DNA from 4 places in the Arthrobacter sp. ERGS1:01 genome. Region 3 is predicted to be linked to each of the others. Evidence: predicted binding sites of a transcription regulator. Region 3 holds the regulator's gene; each other region holds the start of a gene.

Region 1 (4,366 bases), 1.3 Mb from region 3:
ATGTACATCAGCAGCGGCCGCACCAACAGCTTGCCGCGGCGGGCAATGAGCGCGGCAGCCGCAAAGATCAACGGCCACAGGATGAAGATCTGCCCCTGGATGGACAGCGACCAGAAGTGCTGCAGCGGGCTGGCGAGGCTGTGGTCCTGGACGTAGTAGTCCACGGACTCGGCGGCCAGGAACCAGTTTTGGTAGTAGAACAACGACGCCCAGGTTTGGCCGAAGATGCTGTTCCAGCTGGTTTGGGGCAGGAACAGGAAGGTGGCCGCCAGAGTTGCCAGCAGCGTCACCGTGATCAGTGGCAGCAGACGCTTGAACAGGTGGGCCCAGTACTTGAAAAGTTCAAGGGACTTTCCGCTTTCAAGCCGGCGGGTGAACTGCCCCGTCAAAAGGAAGGCGGAGATCAGCAGGAAGATGTCCACGCCGCCGGAAATCCTGCCAAACCAGACGTGGTAGGCAACCACCATCAACACCGCCAAGGCGCGCAGGCCTTGCACCTCGGGCAGGAATTTGCGTGATTTCCCGGCCGTGCCGGCAGGCTGGGACGCGGCGGATCGCCGGCCCGGCACCCTTGGTGTGGCCAGTGTTTCAAGCGACATTCAATACACCCTCATAAATTGTTTGCACCGTTCCCCAACGGTCAGAAGTCCATTAACACGGTACCTGCTAGGTGCAAAACCCAAAATTTAAGTGAACAATGCCACCACTCGACACGGCCACCATGACGCAAAAAAGACGGCGTTTGCGGTTAAAGCCGGTGGTAGACCGGTGGCTTTAACCGCAAACGCCGTCTCATTTCACGACGGGGGTGTGCGTCAGTGCTGGTGTCCTGCTTCGTCGTCCTCGGCGGGCTTGTCCGTCACGAGCACCTCGGTGGTGAGCACCAGTGCTGCGATGGACGCTGCGTTGCGCAGGGCCGAACGGGTGACCTTGACCGGGTCGATGACGCCGGCCTGGATCAGGTTCTCGTACTCGCCGGAGGCGGCGTTGAAGCCGAAACCGTCGGTGAGTTCGCCAACCTTGTGCACCACGACGTAGCCGTCGTGGCCGGCGTTCTGGGCGATCCAGCGCAGCGGCTGGGCAACAGCCTTGCGGACCAGCTCGACGGCGGTTGCGGCGTCGCCGGTCAGGGCTGCCACGGTGGGGTCTTCGTCGAGGGCCTTGGCGGCCTGCACCAGGGCGGAACCGCCACCGGCAACAATGCCTTCTTCCAAAGCGGCACGCGTTGCGGACACGGCGTCCTCAATGCGGTGCTTCTTTTCCTTCAACTCGACCTCGGTGGCTGCGCCAACCTTGATCACGCCGATGCCGCCGGCCAGCTTGGCCAGGCGTTCCTGCAGCTTTTCCTTGTCCCATTCGGAGTCGGTGCGCTTGAGCTCGGCGTGCAGCTGGGCTACGCGATCCGCTACGTCCTCGGACGTGCCGGCACCGTCAACGATGGTGGTGTTGTCCTTGGTGACGGTGATACGGCGAGCCGTACCCAGCACCTCGAGGCCAACCTGGTCCAGGGACAGGCCGATCTCCGGGGAGACAACCTGTGCGCCGGTCAGGATCGCGATGTCCTGCAGCATGGCCTTGCGGCGGTCGCCGAAGCCCGGAGCCTTGACGGCAACTACGTTCAGCGTGCCGCGCAGGCGGTTGACGATCAGCGTGGACAGGGCCTCGCCGTCGACGTCCTCGGCGATGATGAACAGCGGCTTGTTGGCGGCCAGCGCCTTTTCCAGCAGCGGCAGGAATTCCTGCAGCGAGGAGATCTTGCCCTGGTTGATGAGGATGAGCGCATCTTCCATGACGGCTTCCTGGCGCTCAGCGTCGGTGACGAAGTGCGGGGACAGGTAGCCCTTGTCGAACTGCATGCCCTCGGTGAGGACCAGTTCGGTGGACGTCGTGGAGGACTCCTCGATGGTGATGACACCATCCTTGCCAACCTTGTCGAAGGCCTCGGCGAGCAGGTCGCCGATTTCCTGGCTCTGCGCGGAGATCGCGGCAACCTCTGCCACCTGTCCACCCTCGACCGGGCGGGCGTTCTCCAGCAGGCGGGCGGCAATGGCTTCAACGGAAACCTGGATGCCGCGCTTGAGCTCGCCGGGAGCGGCGCCTGCGGCTACGTTGCGCAGGCCTTCCTTGACGAGTGCCTGTGCCAGGACGGTGGCCGTGGTAGTGCCGTCGCCGGCAACATCGTTGGTCTTCGTGGCAACTTCCTTGGCCAGCTGTGCGCCAAGGTTTTCATACGGGTCTTCCAGCTCCACCTCGCGGGCGATCGTGACGCCGTCGTTGGTGATGGTGGGAGCGCCCCACTTCTTGTCCAGCACAACGTTGCGACCGCGCGGGCCGAGGGTCACCTTGACGGTGTCGGCGAGCTTGTCGATACCGGCCTCAAGGGCCTTCCGTGCGCTGTCATTGAATGCAAGCTGCTTAGCCATGCGTTTTGTCCTTTCACGCAAAGACCCCGCACCCTAATCCGTGATCTCGACTGGCTCGATCAGCATGATTGCCGGGCGCGGGGCTTTACAAACGTGGTTACTTTACGACGATGGCCAGCACGTCGCGGGCCGAGAGAACCAGCAGCTCTTCGCCGCCGGTCTTTACTTCGGTTCCACCGTACTTGGAGTAGATGACGACGTCGCCGACGGCAACATCGATCGGGACGCGGTTGCCGTTGTCGTCAACGCGGCCGGGGCCCACTGCCACAACTTCGCCCTCCTGGGGCTTTTCCTTGGCGGTGTCCGGGATGACCAGGCCGGAGGCGGTGGTCAGCTCTGCTTCGAGCTGGCGAACAACAATACGATCCTCAAGAGGCTTAATAGAGACCGACACTCGGACCTCTCCTTCACATGGGCAATTCTATGGACGACTGCGAACGAAAGGGCCATGACAGTGGATCCCAACCGTCGTCGCGGTGCCGGTGATGATCCCATGGCCAAAAGTTCTGCAAGTTAGCACCCTCGGGGTGAGAGTGCTAACCCTGACTCTATTGACTTGGTTAGCACTCGGTCAAGGCGAGTGCCAGCGAAAACCGTAAAAGTTCGACGCCGGCCGGCCCGGTTACGCTCTCGGCGCACCGCCGGGCGGCAACCCGCCGGAGAGTTTGTGGACGGGCAGCTGCGGCGGTGCAACGATGAAACCATGACGACCACCGCTGCGCCCGTGCAGGTGCGCGACTTGAGGAAGACATACGGCCGCGCCGCCGCCGTGGACGGCGTCAGCTTTGACATCGCGGACGGCGAGACCTTCGCCCTGCTGGGCCCCAACGGCGCCGGGAAAAGCACCACGATCGAGATCCTCGAGGGCTACCGGGACCGCAGCGGCGGCGACGCCCTGGTGCTCGGCGTCGACCCGCAGCACGGAGGGGTGGCCTGGAAGGCCCAGCTGGGGATCGTGCTCCAATCGACGGGCGAAAGCGGCAATGTGAGCGTGCTGGAGCAGTTGAACCACTTTGCCGGTTACTACCCCAAACCGCGCAAGGTGGGCGAGGTCCTGGAGTCCGTGGGCCTGTCCGGGCAGGCTAAGACGAGGATCGGCCGGCTTTCCGGCGGGCAGCGGCGGCGCCTGGATGTGGCGCTGGGCATCATCGGCCGGCCCAGGCTGCTGTTCCTGGATGAACCAACCACGGGCTTCGACCCCGAGGCGCGGCACCAGTTTTGGGATTTGGTGGAGACCCTCAAGACCGAGGGCACCACAATCCTGCTGACCACCCACTACCTTGACGAGGCGGCCGCCCTGGCCGACCGTGCGGGCGTGATCGTGGGCGGCAAACTCGTGGACATCGGCCCGATCGGCGAGATTGGCGGGGCGAAGGCAAAGGTGCCGTTGGTGCGGTGGCGTCAGGACGGCGTCGTCCGGTCAGAGCGCACCATGGAGCCCACGGCGCTGGCCGCCCGGCTCCATGCCGAGGCGGGCGGTGAGGTGGACGGGCTGGAAATCACCCGGCCCAGCCTGGAGGCCATCTATCTTGACCTGGTGGCGAGCCACGGCGGCATCCCGGTAGACATGGAGGAACCGGCATGAGGACGCTGCAACTGGGTGGCTCACGGATCGGCTATGAACTGCGCACGTATTTCCGCCAGGGCGACTCCGTGTTCTTCACGTTCCTGTTCCCGATCCTGATGCTGTCCGTGTTTGCCGTGGCCTTCAGCACCAGCGGACCCATCGGTGCATTGCCCGACGGCAGCGGCGGGATCTCCTTCGCCGCCTTCTACGTGCCCGGCATGGTGGCCGCCGGCATGCTGCTCAGTGGCGTGCAGAACCTGGGCGTGGACATCGCCGGCGAGAAGGGCGACGGCACGCTCAAACGGCTCGGCGGCACACCGCTGCCCGTGTTCTCGTACTTCATGGGCAAGATCGGCATGGTGCTGGTCAGCTCGGT
Region 2 (4,366 bases), 1.7 Mb from region 3:
CGCACTGGCCCATGACCCCATGCTGGTCAAACGGTTGCGTAGACTACGTACGTCGCGTCAGAAAGCCCGAACCGCACGCCGGCTCGGCAACTGACCTACGCTCACACTGCCTCACTCCCAAGGACAGCACCGCACCATGACTAATTACCCGCGCGACGAATTCGACCGCGTCCCGGAAAACTCGGCCCGCCACGGCGTCCACCGCGCTTCCTTGGAGACCCCTCCGCGCAGCCTGGTGCCGTTGATGGTGTTTGGGGTTGCGGCGTTGTGCATCGGCCTGCTGGCCTTTTTGATCGTGCCCAAGATCGGCAACCACAACACCCCCGTGACGCAGCAGGCCGTGGTGCACCAGAGCGCCACCGCATCCGCGTCGCCCAAGACGGCTGCCCCGACGACGACGCCGGCCCCCACCACCGCGCCGGCCACGCCGAAGGCGACGCCGACTCCGACGCCCAAGCCCACACCCACCCCGGCCTCCGTGGTGGACAAGACCGTCCCCGTTGCGATCTTCAACGCAACGGGCATTGGCGGCCTGGCCGCGAAGTACACCGGCACCGTCACGGCAGACGGCTGGACCGTTTCGCAGGCTGCGAACTGGTCCGGGCAGCCGCAGGCCGCATCGGTCATCTTCTACGACGGCACGGCCCAGAAGGCCAACGCGCAGGCGCTGGGTGCGTCGCTTGGCATCGCCAACCTGGTGGACACTGCCGAACTCGGCGTGCCGCTGGCCGTGGTCCTGGGCCCGGGCGCCTTCTAGGCCAGGTCCCGCCAAACTTTGCCGGGAGTTTTCAACCGGTGACCATATGACTGTGGCGAGCAAACCATCCGGTTTGCTCGCCACAGTCATATGGTCACTCCATCGAAGTGCGCGGTGGGCCCGCGGCCGGGTCAGTCCTTGAGCGGAACGCCCTTGGCGTCCGTGCGGTAGTTCTCGTGGCCGACAAGGATCAGGATGCCCTCGATCAATCCCCAGATACCCATGAACGGTGCCAGGAAGCCGAGGCTGATGACCGAGACAAGCAACTGGATCAAGCCGTTGCGGGTGTTGCCAAGGTAGAAGTTGTGGATGCCCAGGCTGCCCAGGAGGATGCCCAGGATGCCGGCGACGATCTTGGACTTTTGCTCCACACCCGGCGCGACGGCGTACGGCTGCCCCTGGTACGGCTGGCCTTGGTAGGGCTGACCCTGATAGGCCGGCGGCTGGCCCTGGTACTGCTGCTCGGGGTAGGCCGGCGGCTGGTAGGTGGCCGGTGCGGGCTGGCCATAGCCGGCGGTCGGAGCCGGCTGGCCGTAGGGATCGGCGGGGGCATCGGAGGGAACGGACGGGTAGGCGGGTGCTTCCGGGGCCGCCTGAGCCTCGGGAACCGGCTGGACCTCGGGGGCTGACGGGGCGGGCTGACCGTAGGGATCGGCGGGCTGCTCGGGGTTCTGGTTCTCACTCACGGTGACTCCTTCACTTGTACTGCTGACAAAATGAGCGGTGCACTCACTGCATATGCGCGGGCCGGAATACTACTCAAGTAACGCTAGTCCGATATGTGGGGCAGTGGAAGCGTCGAAACGCCCAACACGGCGTTTATGTCTCCCAAGTGCACCGCGCGCGGGCGTTCGCCAGCAGCCGATGCGGGTCCCCGCGCTTGCACTCTCGGGTGCCGAGTGCTAATTATTGACTTAGCACTCTGAGGTGGTGACTGCTAGTTCCTAGCGAGCCGCCGCCGTCGGAGCCAAGAATTTTCCTCCAGTGGTGAGGATTCCTGCACGGACGTAAAGAGATCGTCCATGCCGGATCCGTCCGTCGCGGGCGCCACAGCGGGGAAACAAAGTCCCAAATGACTGTCCCGAAAGGACTGAAGCCTCCATGGCCAAGATCATTGCATTCGATGAAGAGGCCCGTCGCGGCCTTGAGCGCGGGTTGAACATCCTCGCCGACGCCGTCAAGGTCACCTTGGGCCCGCGCGGCCGCAACGTCGTTCTCGAAAAGAAGTGGGGCGCCCCCACGATCACCAACGATGGTGTTTCCATCGCCAAGGAGATCGAGCTGGACGATCCTTACGAGAAGATCGGCGCCGAGCTGGTCAAGGAAGTTGCCAAGAAGACCGACGACATCGCCGGTGACGGTACGACGACGGCGACCGTCCTGGCCCAGGCCCTGGTCAAGGAAGGCCTGCGCAACGTCGCAGCCGGAGCCGACCCGCTCTCCCTCAAGCGCGGCATCGAGAAGGCCGTTGCGGCCGTCATCGAGCAGCTGCTGATCTCCGCCAAGGAAATCGAGACAAAGGAAGAGATCGCGGCCACGGCCTCCATCTCCGCCGGCGACACCGAAATCGGTGCCCTCATCGCCGAAGCCCTTGACAAGGTTGGCAAGGAAGGCGTCATCACGGTCGAGGAGTCCAACACCTTCGGCCTGGAGCTCGAACTCACCGAAGGCATGCGCTTCGACAAGGGTTACATCTCCGCCTACTTCGTCACCGACACCGAGCGTCAGGAAACGGTCCTCGAGGACCCGTACATCCTGATCGTGAACTCCAAGATCTCCAACGTCAAGGACCTCGTTGCCGTCCTCGAGAAGGTCATGGCGTCCAACAAGCCGCTGCTGATCATCGCCGAAGACATTGAAGGCGAAGCACTGGCCACGTTGATCGTGAACAAGATCCGCGGCCTGTTCAAGTCCGTTGCCGTCAAGGCTCCGGGCTTCGGCGACCGCCGCAAGGCACAGCTTGCCGACATCGCCATCCTCACCGGTGGCCAGGTCATCTCCGAGGAAGTCGGACTCAAGCTGGAGAGCACCACGCTGGACCTGCTGGGCAAGGCCCGCAAGGTTGTTGTCACCAAGGACGAGACCACCATCGTTGAAGGTGCCGGCGACGTCGACGCCATCGCCGGCCGCGTGGCCCAGATCCGTGCCGAAATCGAAAACTCCGATTCCGACTACGACCGCGAGAAGCTGCAGGAGCGCCTGGCCAAGCTGGCCGGCGGCGTTGCAGTCATCAAGGCCGGTGCCGCCACCGAAGTTGAGCTCAAGGAACGCAAGCACCGCATCGAGGACGCAGTCCGCAACGCGAAGGCTGCCGTTGAAGAAGGCATCGTCCCCGGCGGTGGCGTTGCCCTGATCCAGGCCGGCGTGAAGGCCTTCGAAAGCCTGAACCTGACCGGCGACGAGGCCACTGGCGCCAACATCGTCAAGGTTGCCATCGATGCTCCGTTGAAGCAGATTGCCTTCAACGCGGGCATGGAGCCCGGCGTGGTTGCCGACAAGGTCCGCAGCCTGCCCGTTGGCCACGGTCTGAACGCCGCAACCGGCGTCTACGAAGACCTGCTGGCCGCCGGCGTCAACGACCCGGTAAAGGTAACCCGTTCCGCACTGCAGAACGCCGCATCCATCGCCGGTCTGTTCCTGACCACCGAAGCTGTAGTCGCCGACAAGCCCGAAAAGGCTGCTCCCGCCGGTGGCGGCGGCGACGACATGGGCGGCATGGGCGGCTTCTGACCCACCCCGACTGCCTGGTCGAAACCAACTAAAGGCGCTCCTTCCATTGCGGGAGGGGCGCCTTTGGCGTTTAAGTGTCGGTGGAGTCTGAAAGTATTGGGTTATGACAATTGTTGCGGCCGCCGATGGTTCGGCGTTGGGTAATCCCGGACCTGCGGGTTGGGCTTGGTATGTTGACGACTCCTGTTGGCGGGCCGGCGGCTGGCCGCATGGAACCAACAACATGGGCGAGCTCATGGCCGTGCTGGACCTGTTCAAGTCCACGGCCCATGTGCCGGCGGAGCCGTTGCACATCCTGTGCGACAGCCAGTACGTCATCAACTGCATCACCAAATGGATGCCGGGCTGGAAGCGGAAGGGCTGGCGCAAGGCCGACGGCAAGCCCGTCCTCAACGTGGACCTGCTCAAGCAAATCGACGACGCCATTGTGGGCCGCACGTACAAGTTTGAATGGGTCAAGGGCCACGCCGGCCACCACCTCAACGAAGCCGCCGACGACCGCGCCCGCGACGCCGCCACCGCCTTCCAGGCCAAGCGCGCCCCCATCGAGGGCCCCGGCTTCCCGGGGGCCGGCAGTCCAAGCACGGCGGCTTCAAGCGCAGCGGCTCCAAGCACGGCGCCCGCTCAGGCAGCGCCCGCCGCTGCAGGGCCGAACGCCGGAGCCAAGCGTCCGCGTCCGGCCGCCGAGCCCGCCGAAGCCGAGCAGCTGGATTTGTTCTCGGCCTTCGCGGACGACGACGAAGCGGATCCCGCCTTTGCCTCCGAGGCTGATAGTGCCCTAGCCGTCATCGTGGCGCTGGAGCGTGAACTCATGGACCCCGAGGTGCGCGCCGATGAGGCAAAACTGGGTATGCTGCTGCACAAGGATTTCGCCGAGAT
Region 3 (4,366 bases):
GACCACGATGCCCAGCAGGTTCAGTACCACGGCAATGATGGTGGGCGGCAGCGTGAAATTCAGGGCCTCGCGGGATTCCTGGGCCGTAAACGGGCCGCGGTCACGCATGTACCTGTAGATCAGCGCGGACGGTATGCAGCCAAGGATGCCGCCGCAGTGTGCCAGGAAGGCCCACTGCTTGTCTTCGGCCGGGGTTAGTGGGGGCTTGGCCGGATTATTGGATTGTTGCACCGGATTGCTCACTTGTAACTTGCCTCTCAACCTGCGAATACTGCCGCGCCGGCGTCGTGCCTGCGCATTAACTAGGATACGGGTGCCGTGAGGAAATCAATGACCTCTTCGACCCGACCCAGCAGCGACGGCTCAAGATCGGCGTAATTGTTCACCCGCGACAGCAGCCGGGCCCAGCCCAGGCCAATGTCCTCGGCGGTGGTGTGCGGCCAGCCAAAAGCGCGCAAAATGCCCACTTTCCACTCCATGGTGCGCGGAATGACGGGCCAGGCCGGGATTCCCAGCGTGGCCGGCTTGATGGCCTGCCATACGTCGACATAGGGGTGGCCCACCACCAGCACATTGTTACGGGCGGCCGGGGACTTCATGAGATCCGCCACAATGCGCGATTCCTTGGAGTTCGGCACCAAATGGTCCACCAGGACGCCCAGCCGGCGGTTGGGGCCCGGCGCGAAATCCTTCACGGCGGCGGTCAGATCGTCGATCCCACGCAGCGGCTCGACGACGATGCCCTCCACCCGGAGGTCGTCGCCCCACACCTTCTCCACGAGCTCGGCGTCGTGCTTTCCCTCCACCCAGATCCGGCTGGCCTTGGCCACCTGGGCGCGCAGCCCTTCAACCTTGACCGAGCCGGACGCCGTCCGGGTCTTCTGCGGGGCCGCGGCGACGGGAGCAGGGGCCACCACTTCGACGGGTTCTCCGTCAATCAGGAAGCCAAAGCCCAGCGGAAACGCCCGCACCTTGTCCCGCCGGTCGGCCAGTTCCATGATGTGCATGCCGCCGGACTTCTCAATCCTGACGACGGCGCCCACCCAGCCGGTCTGGACGTCCTCGACCACCAGGCCGCGCGCCGCCGGAACCTTGCGGAGCACCCGGGCCTTGGGTGCGGCCAGGTCCTGCGGACCCCAATCGTTGTAGTGCACTTGTCTGCTCGCTCTTGTTGTGTTCGTACTGCGCTGCATGTACGCCGCTGGCTGAAAAACCCATGCTAGCAAGCGGGTCGGGGCCCGGGCTGGCGCGCCGTGCCGGGAATGGTGCTTGCCCGAAGGTATTAGACTTAGCACTTGAGTGGGTAGAGTGCTAACGGCGCTGTTTTGGCCGCATGGGGCCAGCCGCCCTACAGGAACGTACAACCCTGGAATCGCCAGGTTCGCGAAGGAGGTGCAAGGCATGAGTGAACCACGCAAGTTGGAAGTGCTGCGCGCCATCGTGGAGGACTACGTTCATTCGCGCGAGCCCGTCGGATCCAAGGCCCTGGTTGAACGGCACCGGCTGGGCGTTTCCAGTGCCACGATCCGTAACGACATGGCCGCGCTGGAGGAGGAGGGGCTCATCGCCGCCCCCCACACCAGCTCCGGCCGCATCCCCACCGACAAGGGCTATAGGCTCTTCGTCGACCAGATTTCCTCCGTCAAGCCGCTTTCCGCCGCTGAGCGCCGGGCCATTTCCGTGCTGCTGGACGGTTCCAGCGATCTCGACGACGTCCTTGACCGCACGGTGCGCACCCTCGCGCAACTGACCAACCAGGTGGCGGTGGTCCAGTACCCGCGCTCGGCGAAGACCACGGTCCGGCACATTGAATTTGTCTCATTGGGTCCGCGGCAGGTCTTGATCGTGTTGATCCTTGCCTCCGGCAAGGTCGAACAGTGCGTGATCGACGCCGGCGTCGAGGTTGAGGACCCCGCACTTGCCCGGCTCCGCCAGGTATTCCTCGGCGCCGTCTCCGGCCTGACGGTGGCCGCCCTGCCGGGCGCCCTGGAGCAGATTCCGGGACTGGTCCCGGCCACCGAGAAGGACGTGGCGCACAAGCTGGCGCACGGCCTGGGTCAGCTGGCGCAGGCCGCCCGCGAGGACAGGATCGTCCTTGCCGGCACCGCCAACCTCGCCCGTTCCAATGTTGACTTCCCGCTGAGCATCGGCCCCGTCCTCGACGCGCTGGAGGAGCAGGTGGTGCTGTTGCGCCTGCTTGAACAAATGGCGCAGGACTCCCTGGGCATGGCCGTGAGCATTGGCCGGGAAAACCCGCATGACTCCCTGGCGGAGGCATCGGTCGTGGCCACCAGCTACGGCCCCGGGGAAAGCGCAAAACTTGGCGTGGTGGGGCCAACCCGGATGGACTACCCCAACACCATGTCCAGCGTTCGGGCCGTGGCCCGCTACCTGTCCAGGATTTTGGCCGGCTAGCCGGCCAGCAAAGACGAACTTCGTACACGTTCCATAGAAGAGAGCAAGACTTTGAGCAACCACTACGACGCACTGGGTGTCTCCCGCGACGCAACCCCGGAGGAGATCAAAAAGGCCTACCGCAAGCTGGCCCGCAAGCTCCACCCGGACGTCAACGACGCCCCGGACGCCCAGGACAAGTTCAAGGCCGTCACGCACGCCTATGAGGTCCTCTCGGATCCGCAAAAACGCCAGGTCTACGACACCACCGGCAACGAGAACGGCAATGGCGGCGGCGCCGGCAACTTCGACGGCCAGGGCTTCGCGTTCCAGGACATCTTCGAGACCTTCTTCGGTGGGGGCGGCCAGGGCCACGGCCCGGCGTCGCGCATGCGCCGCGGCCAGGACGCGCTCATCACCGTTCGCGTGGACCTCAGCGAGGCCGTATTCGGCGTCAACAAGAAGCTTGAAATCGACACGGCCGTCACGTGCACCACCTGTGAGGGCAGCTGCTGCCGCCCCGGCACGCACCCCGTCACCTGCGACGTCTGCCGCGGCAGCGGCCAGATCCAGCGCCCCATGCGCTCGATCCTGGGCAACGTGATGACCCTGGCTACCTGCAACTCCTGCCAGGGCTTCGGCACCCGCATCGAGGACCCCTGCAACGAATGCATGGGCGAGGGCCGCGTGCGCAGCCGCCGCACCCTGACCATCAAGGTCCCGGCCGGCGTTGCCACGGGCACCCGGATCCAGCTGTCCAACCAGGGCGAGGCCGGCCCGGCCGGCGGCCCCTCCGGCGACCTGTACGTCGAAATGAAGGTCAACAACGACCCCGCGTTCATGCGCGAGGGCGACGACCTGCACGCCACCCTGAGCGTGCCCATGACGGCCGCGGCCCTGGGCACGGAACTGACCCTGGAGACGTTCGACGGCGAACAGCCCATCAGCATCAAGCCGGGCACCCAGGCAGGGGAGGTCATCAACCTGCGCAACCTTGGCGTCACGCACCTGCGCGGCTACGGCCGTGGTGACCTGAAGGTCCACATCCACGTCGAAACCCCCACCAAGCCGGACGCCGCCCAGGAGGATCTGCTCAAGCAGCTTGCCGCCCTGCGCGGGGAAACGTTCACCGAAGGCAAGCTGGTCAGCAGCGGCGGCATGTTCGCCAAGCTGCGCGACAAGCTCGGCAACCTCTAAGGCACCGTGAGCAACCCCGTCTTCTACGCCGAACCGGCGGAACTGGCACCCCTGGCCGCCGGCGATTCCTTCAGCCTCGCCGGCGCCGAGGGCCGCCACGCCGTCACCGTCAAAAGGATTTCTCCGGGGGAGCCGGTTGACCTGTGCGACGGCGCGGGGCTGCGGCTGGTGTGCACCGTCACGGCCGCCGGTGCCGGTGTCCTTGATGTTCGCGTCGAGACCGTCGTCGGCGCCGAAGCCGAACCGTTCGAACTTGTCCTGGTCCAGGCCCTCGCCAAGGGCGACCGCGACGAGCTTGCCATTGAGACGGCCACCGAACTGGGCGTCGACGGCGTCGTGCCCTGGCAGGCCGAACGCTCGATCGTGCGCTGGAAGATGGACAAGGCCGTCAAGGGCCCGGTCAAGTGGCGCAACGTGGTGGCCACGGCCGCCAAGCAGGCCCGGCGCTCACGGGTCCCGTGGGTGGGGGAGCTGGTGGGAACACCGGGGCTTCTCGAACTCATCGGATCCGCCGACCTTGCCCTGATCCTCCACGAGGACGCCGTCAACTCATTGCCCGGGGTGGTCCGCTCCTGGCGCGCAGGCGCGGGGGATGGCGGCGGCGAGCCGGCACGGGTTGTCATGATCGTTGGCCCCGAAGGCGGCATGAGCCCGGCGGAGGTAGAAGCATTCCTGGCCGCCGGAGCGCAGACGGCACTGCTGGGCCACCACGTGCTGCGGTCCTCCACGGCCGGTCCGGCCGCCGTGGTGCTGCTCAGCCACGAATTGCAGCGCT
Region 4 (4,366 bases), 1.3 Mb from region 3:
AGCCCGCGGGAACGGAGTCGGACGTGCTGCCCAAGGTGGCCCCGCACGACGCCGCACATACCTGGGGCGACGAACCCGGCGACCGGGGCCACGATGCGTGGTTGCGGGAAAACAAGCCCCCGCACTGGGGCTGACACCCAGTCTTACCCTTTGAACCGTGCCGCCGGGCCTCCCGGCGGCACGGTTCTTTTGTTGGGCTACTTTTCCGCATGCACACCTGGGCGCGGGTCGGTAAGGCGCCGAAGGTGCCTGAGGTGCCTGAGGTGCCACAGGCTACAAGGCCGAGAAGCACCTCCGACGCCCCGGATACCGCAGACCGTGACGTCGTGGAGCACCACTGGAATCGCGACCGCAGGCGGGCCGTGGCCGGTTCCCACTGGGGGCCGCGGCCCAGGACCAGTCAGTTGACGAGCACCAGGAACACCTTGCCGCGGGCCGACGCCCCGGCCAGCAGTGAAGCCTGCTCGGCGGTGGCCGCAACCACCACCAGGCCATCGGTCTCCTGGCTGGGCAGCAGCCCTCCGGTCGACGCAGCAAGGTTGGGGGTCCACAGCACGGGAACGGACCTGGCCAGGACATCATTGCTTGTAGGCCCGTCCAGGCCCGCGCTGGAGCTCAGCACCACGTTGACCAATTGGCCCTGCCGCAGCAGACGAACGGTGCTGGGGTCGGCAAGCCTCAACGGCACGGCCTGGCTTCCGGGCGGGGCACCGATCAGCAGCTCGTCGCCAAGTAGCGCGGCATCCGTCATCACCTCACCCCGGCGCACAGGCCCGGAAACCTGCCGGCCTACCCAGGACCCAGCCGGGACGGTCTGAGTCGAAGTTCCTGCGGCTCCAGCATGGCCGGCTGCCGCACCGGCGGTGTCCGCGGTGCCGCCCGTACGGCCTGTGCTGCCGGTGTCGCCGGTGTCGCCGGTGTCTGCCGTGTCGCCGTCGTTAGGGGGCGATGCGCGGCTGGCCGCGTCGCCCACATTGGCGCCCACATTGCCCGGTGGCGTGAGCGTGCCGTCGGGAACCATGGCCGGGCTGACGGCCGCGGGCATGAGGTCGGTCGGAACAAGGGTGTGTCCGGCGGGGAGGTCATGGGCTGCCACCAGGACGTTGGTCGTGACGGGGCGGGCCGGCGTGAGTTGCTGCACGGCTATGGCAGTGGCGGCACAGAGCAGGAGCGCGGCCACCAACCGTCGGCGCCGGCGCAGCCAGCGAACGAATTTCTCGCGTGGCGTGGCCGGGGGAGTGCGCCCGGCAAAGGGGGAGCCGCCCCAGCGGGGTGGGGCGTATCGTGACGGTGCTTCCGGGCTGTTGGCTGACCTCATGAAACTTACGCTAGGCCGCAGCCCGGCATAGGGGCAGAGTCAGCTCCGGGAATGTGCGCCGGCAGCGCGGCAGCCTCGCCTGTGCAGGGATGAATCATCCAAACGTGGGCTCAGTCCAATAAAGTTCAAGTCAGTAAAGAAGAACGCGAAGAGCTAGCTTCCGACGCTCGCGGGCGCCTTGGCGGCACTGCTCGCAGCGGGTGCAGCCGGGGCTGATTCCTTGGCGGTAGGTGCGGAGCCGCTGGCAGCCGGCACGGTGCTGGAACCGGAGCGGGAATCCGTGCGGTAGAAGCCGGAGCCTTTGAATACAACGCCCACGGAGTTGAACTTCTTGCGCAGGGCGCCGCGGCATTCGGGGCAGACAGACAGGGAGTCGTCACTGAACGACTGCTGGATGTCGAATGCATGGCCGCAGTCTTTGCAAGCATAGGCGTAAGTGGGCACTGAATTTCCTCCTGGATACGTGCGTCAGGACCGCGACTGCCTAGCAGTCCAGGGTCCTGAGTGCCAATTCTATCATCGACCTCTATAACGCCCCGTTGGGCCCCGTTATTTCAACCCACCCCTGCACCGGATCGCGCGGACGTGACAGGTCGGTAGCCCGACGGTGTCACGACGTAGTCCACGGGCTTGTCCAGGGTGTCGTGGGGGAGGAGCCCCGGCGCAAACACTTCGCTGTCATGCACGACGGCGGCCGTCGGCACTGCGCCGAATCCGTCTGCTGCGCCGAAGTCGCCTGCCGCTGTGCTGGCCGCTGTGCCAGCCGTGACAGAGCCTCGCACCGCGTTCCCCAACGAAGCCAGGAACCGGTCGTAGTACCCGCCGCCCTGCCCCAGGCGCACGCCGGTCGTGTCGGCGGCCAGTGCGGGCAGCAGGATCCCGGCTACCTGTCCCAACGAGGAAAAGGGAAGTCGGGGTCCCACGGGTTCCATGACGGGGGCCAGGACGCTGCGAACCATCTCGACGCCGGGGGTCCATGGGGTCCAACTCAGCTGGTGATCCGGTTCGCAGACGGGCACAAAAATCGGGTGCCCGGCCCGCACCAGGGCAGCCAGCAGCAGTTCCGTGGGTGGCTCGTGGCCGGTGGAAATGTAGGCGCACACGGCGCCCTGGGATGTGCCATTGCTCACGGATCCGGCCCAGGCGAGCCCCGCGGCGGCGAGGCCGGCGGCGGCACGGGAGCGGCCGGCGTCGTCCATGGAGATGCGGGCGGCGCGCAGCACGGCGCGCCATTCAATCTTGCTGGAGGGGTTCATGGGGACCTGTTCGCTGGGCTGTGTTACGCCAAACCTAGCAAGCGCATCCCCGGGATATGTGTGCGAGTCGGTTAGCCTAGGAGCATGACTTCTGTACCACGTGTCCGTAAAGCCGTTATTCCTGCGGCCGGTTTGGGGACCCGTTTCCTGCCGGCCACCAAGGCCATGCCCAAGGAAATGCTTCCCGTTGTTGACAAGCCTGCCATCCAATATGTGGTGCAGGAAGCCGTCAGCGCCGGATTGACGGACGTTTTGATGATCACCGGGCGCAACAAGCGCGCCCTGGAAGACCACTTTGACCGCGTGCCCGTCACCGAGCAGCTGCTCGAGGCCAAGGGCGACGCCGAGCGTCTCGCCGCCGTCCAGCACGCGACCGACCTGGGTGAGATCCACTATGTGCGCCAGGGCGATCCCAAGGGCCTGGGCCACGCGGTGCTGCGCGCCAAGACCCACGTGGGCGACGAGCCCTTCGCCGTGTTGCTCGGCGATGACCTCATCGACGAGCGCGATGAGCTGCTGACCACCATGATCGACGTCCAGGCCCGCACCGGCGGCTCCGTGGTGGCGCTGATCGAGGTGCCCATGGACAAGATTTCCGCCTACGGCTGCGCCGACATGACGGTCATCGAAGGCGAAGACTACGTACGCGTCAACCAGCTGGTGGAAAAGCCGGCTGTGGAGGACGCTCCGTCCAACCTGGCCGTGATCGGCCGCTACGTGCTGCACCCGGCCGTTTTTGAAGTACTGGAGAACACCCCTCCGGGACGCGGCGACGAAATCCAGCTGACCGACGCCCTGCAGACCCTCGCCACCCGTGAAGGTGACGGCGGGGGCGTGTACGGCGTCGTGTTCCGCGGCCGCCGCTACGACACCGGTGACAAGCTCAGCTACCTGAAGGCGGTGGTGACCCTGGCCTGCGAGAGCGAAGATCTGGGCGCGGACCTGCGTGAATGGCTGGGCGAGTTCACCGCAGACCTGCAGAAGTAGGGCCCATGTGGGGCCAGGCCATTTGGCCGGTGACTCTGGAATCCGGTGACTTGATCCTGCGCCCCATCAAGCTTCGCGACAGGGCTGAATGGATGCGGGTGCGCTCCCGCAACGCCGCCTGGCTGCAACCGTGGGAGGCGTCCAACCCCGTGGGGCAGGGTGATCTGCCAACCTTTGGCGGCATGGTGCGGGCCCTGAATGGCCAGGCCCGTGACGCTACTGCGCTGCCGTTCGTCATCACCGAGCGCGTGCCCCACCAAGCCAAGCCCGCATTGGTGGGGCAGCTGACGGTTTCCTCGATCATGTGGGGCTCGGCCATGATGGCCACCCTGGGGTATTGGGTGGATCAGGGGCGGGCCGGGCGCGGCATTGCCCCGACCGCCGCGGCGATGGTGACGGACCACTGCTTCCAGACGTTGGGCCTGCACCGGATGGAGATCAACATCCGGCCCGAAAACGCCGCCAGCCTGCGTGTGGTGGAGAAACTTGGCTTCCGGGATGAGGGGCTGCGTCCCCGTTACCTGCACATCAACGGGGAGTGGGCCGATCATCGCAGCTTCGCGTTGACGGCCGAGGAGGTTCCGGGCGGAATTCTCCCCAGGTGGCTGGCAAACCGCTAACTGCAGGAAATCTGGTGTCACCTTGCGACACACCGGCAGTAATGCCAGTTGGGACATATTTCCCCTCTAGGGTTGAACCGTGGATGCGCCCAACGCGTAACCATGTTTTGGTGGTTGAAACGACTGCCACGCCGCAGCCGGCACGCCAAACCCAGCAGTTGCAGGAGACGTCAATGGAAAGCAGT

The links. Region 3 encodes HrcA, which represses chaperone genes, less so after heat shock. Its sites were predicted from a motif close to TTNGCACTCGNNNNNNNCGAGTGCNAA; they were not measured.
Region 1: groES (co-chaperone GroES) is a predicted target of HrcA. The motif match lies at 2,984-3,010, and genes of this name have one in related genera.
Region 2: groL (chaperonin GroEL) is a predicted target of HrcA. The motif match lies at 1,672-1,698, and genes of this name have one in related genera.
Region 4: AL755_RS18265 (FmdB family zinc ribbon protein) is a predicted target of HrcA. The motif match lies at 1,803-1,829, and genes of this name have one in related genera.

The regions. Positions count from the first base shown of each region.
Region 1 is NZ_CP012479.1:3,186,898-3,191,263, forward strand. Features, by position in the region: gene AL755_RS18365 (acyltransferase family protein) at 1-599, opposite strand, end outside; gene groL (chaperonin GroEL) at 816-2,423, opposite strand; gene groES (co-chaperone GroES) at 2,521-2,817, opposite strand; gene AL755_RS18380 (ABC transporter ATP-binding protein) at 3,127-4,008, shown strand; gene AL755_RS18385 (ABC transporter permease) at 4,005-4,366, shown strand, end outside.
Region 2 is NZ_CP012479.1:111,856-116,221, forward strand. Features, by position in the region: gene AL755_RS04510 (DUF3263 domain-containing protein) at 1-94, shown strand, start outside; gene AL755_RS04515 (LytR C-terminal domain-containing protein) at 137-757, shown strand; gene AL755_RS23915 (TM2 domain-containing protein) at 889-1,443, opposite strand; gene groL (chaperonin GroEL) at 1,859-3,487, shown strand; gene AL755_RS04530 (ribonuclease HI family protein) at 3,591-4,366, shown strand, end outside.
Region 3 is NZ_CP012479.1:1,847,504-1,851,869, reverse strand. Features, by position in the region: gene AL755_RS12250 (DUF4870 domain-containing protein) at 1-243, opposite strand, end outside; gene AL755_RS12245 (DUF3097 family protein) at 303-1,154, opposite strand; gene hrcA (heat-inducible transcriptional repressor HrcA) at 1,402-2,415, shown strand; gene dnaJ (molecular chaperone DnaJ) at 2,467-3,591, shown strand; gene AL755_RS12230 (16S rRNA (uracil(1498)-N(3))-methyltransferase) at 3,598-4,366, shown strand, end outside.
Region 4 is NZ_CP012479.1:3,157,155-3,161,520, reverse strand. Features, by position in the region: gene AL755_RS18275 (DUF4011 domain-containing protein) at 1-134, shown strand, start outside; gene AL755_RS18270 (RcpC/CpaB family pilus assembly protein) at 401-1,318, opposite strand; gene AL755_RS18265 (FmdB family zinc ribbon protein) at 1,472-1,762, opposite strand; gene AL755_RS18260 (5-formyltetrahydrofolate cyclo-ligase) at 1,873-2,574, opposite strand; gene galU (UTP--glucose-1-phosphate uridylyltransferase GalU) at 2,659-3,561, shown strand; gene AL755_RS18250 (GNAT family N-acetyltransferase) at 3,567-4,181, shown strand.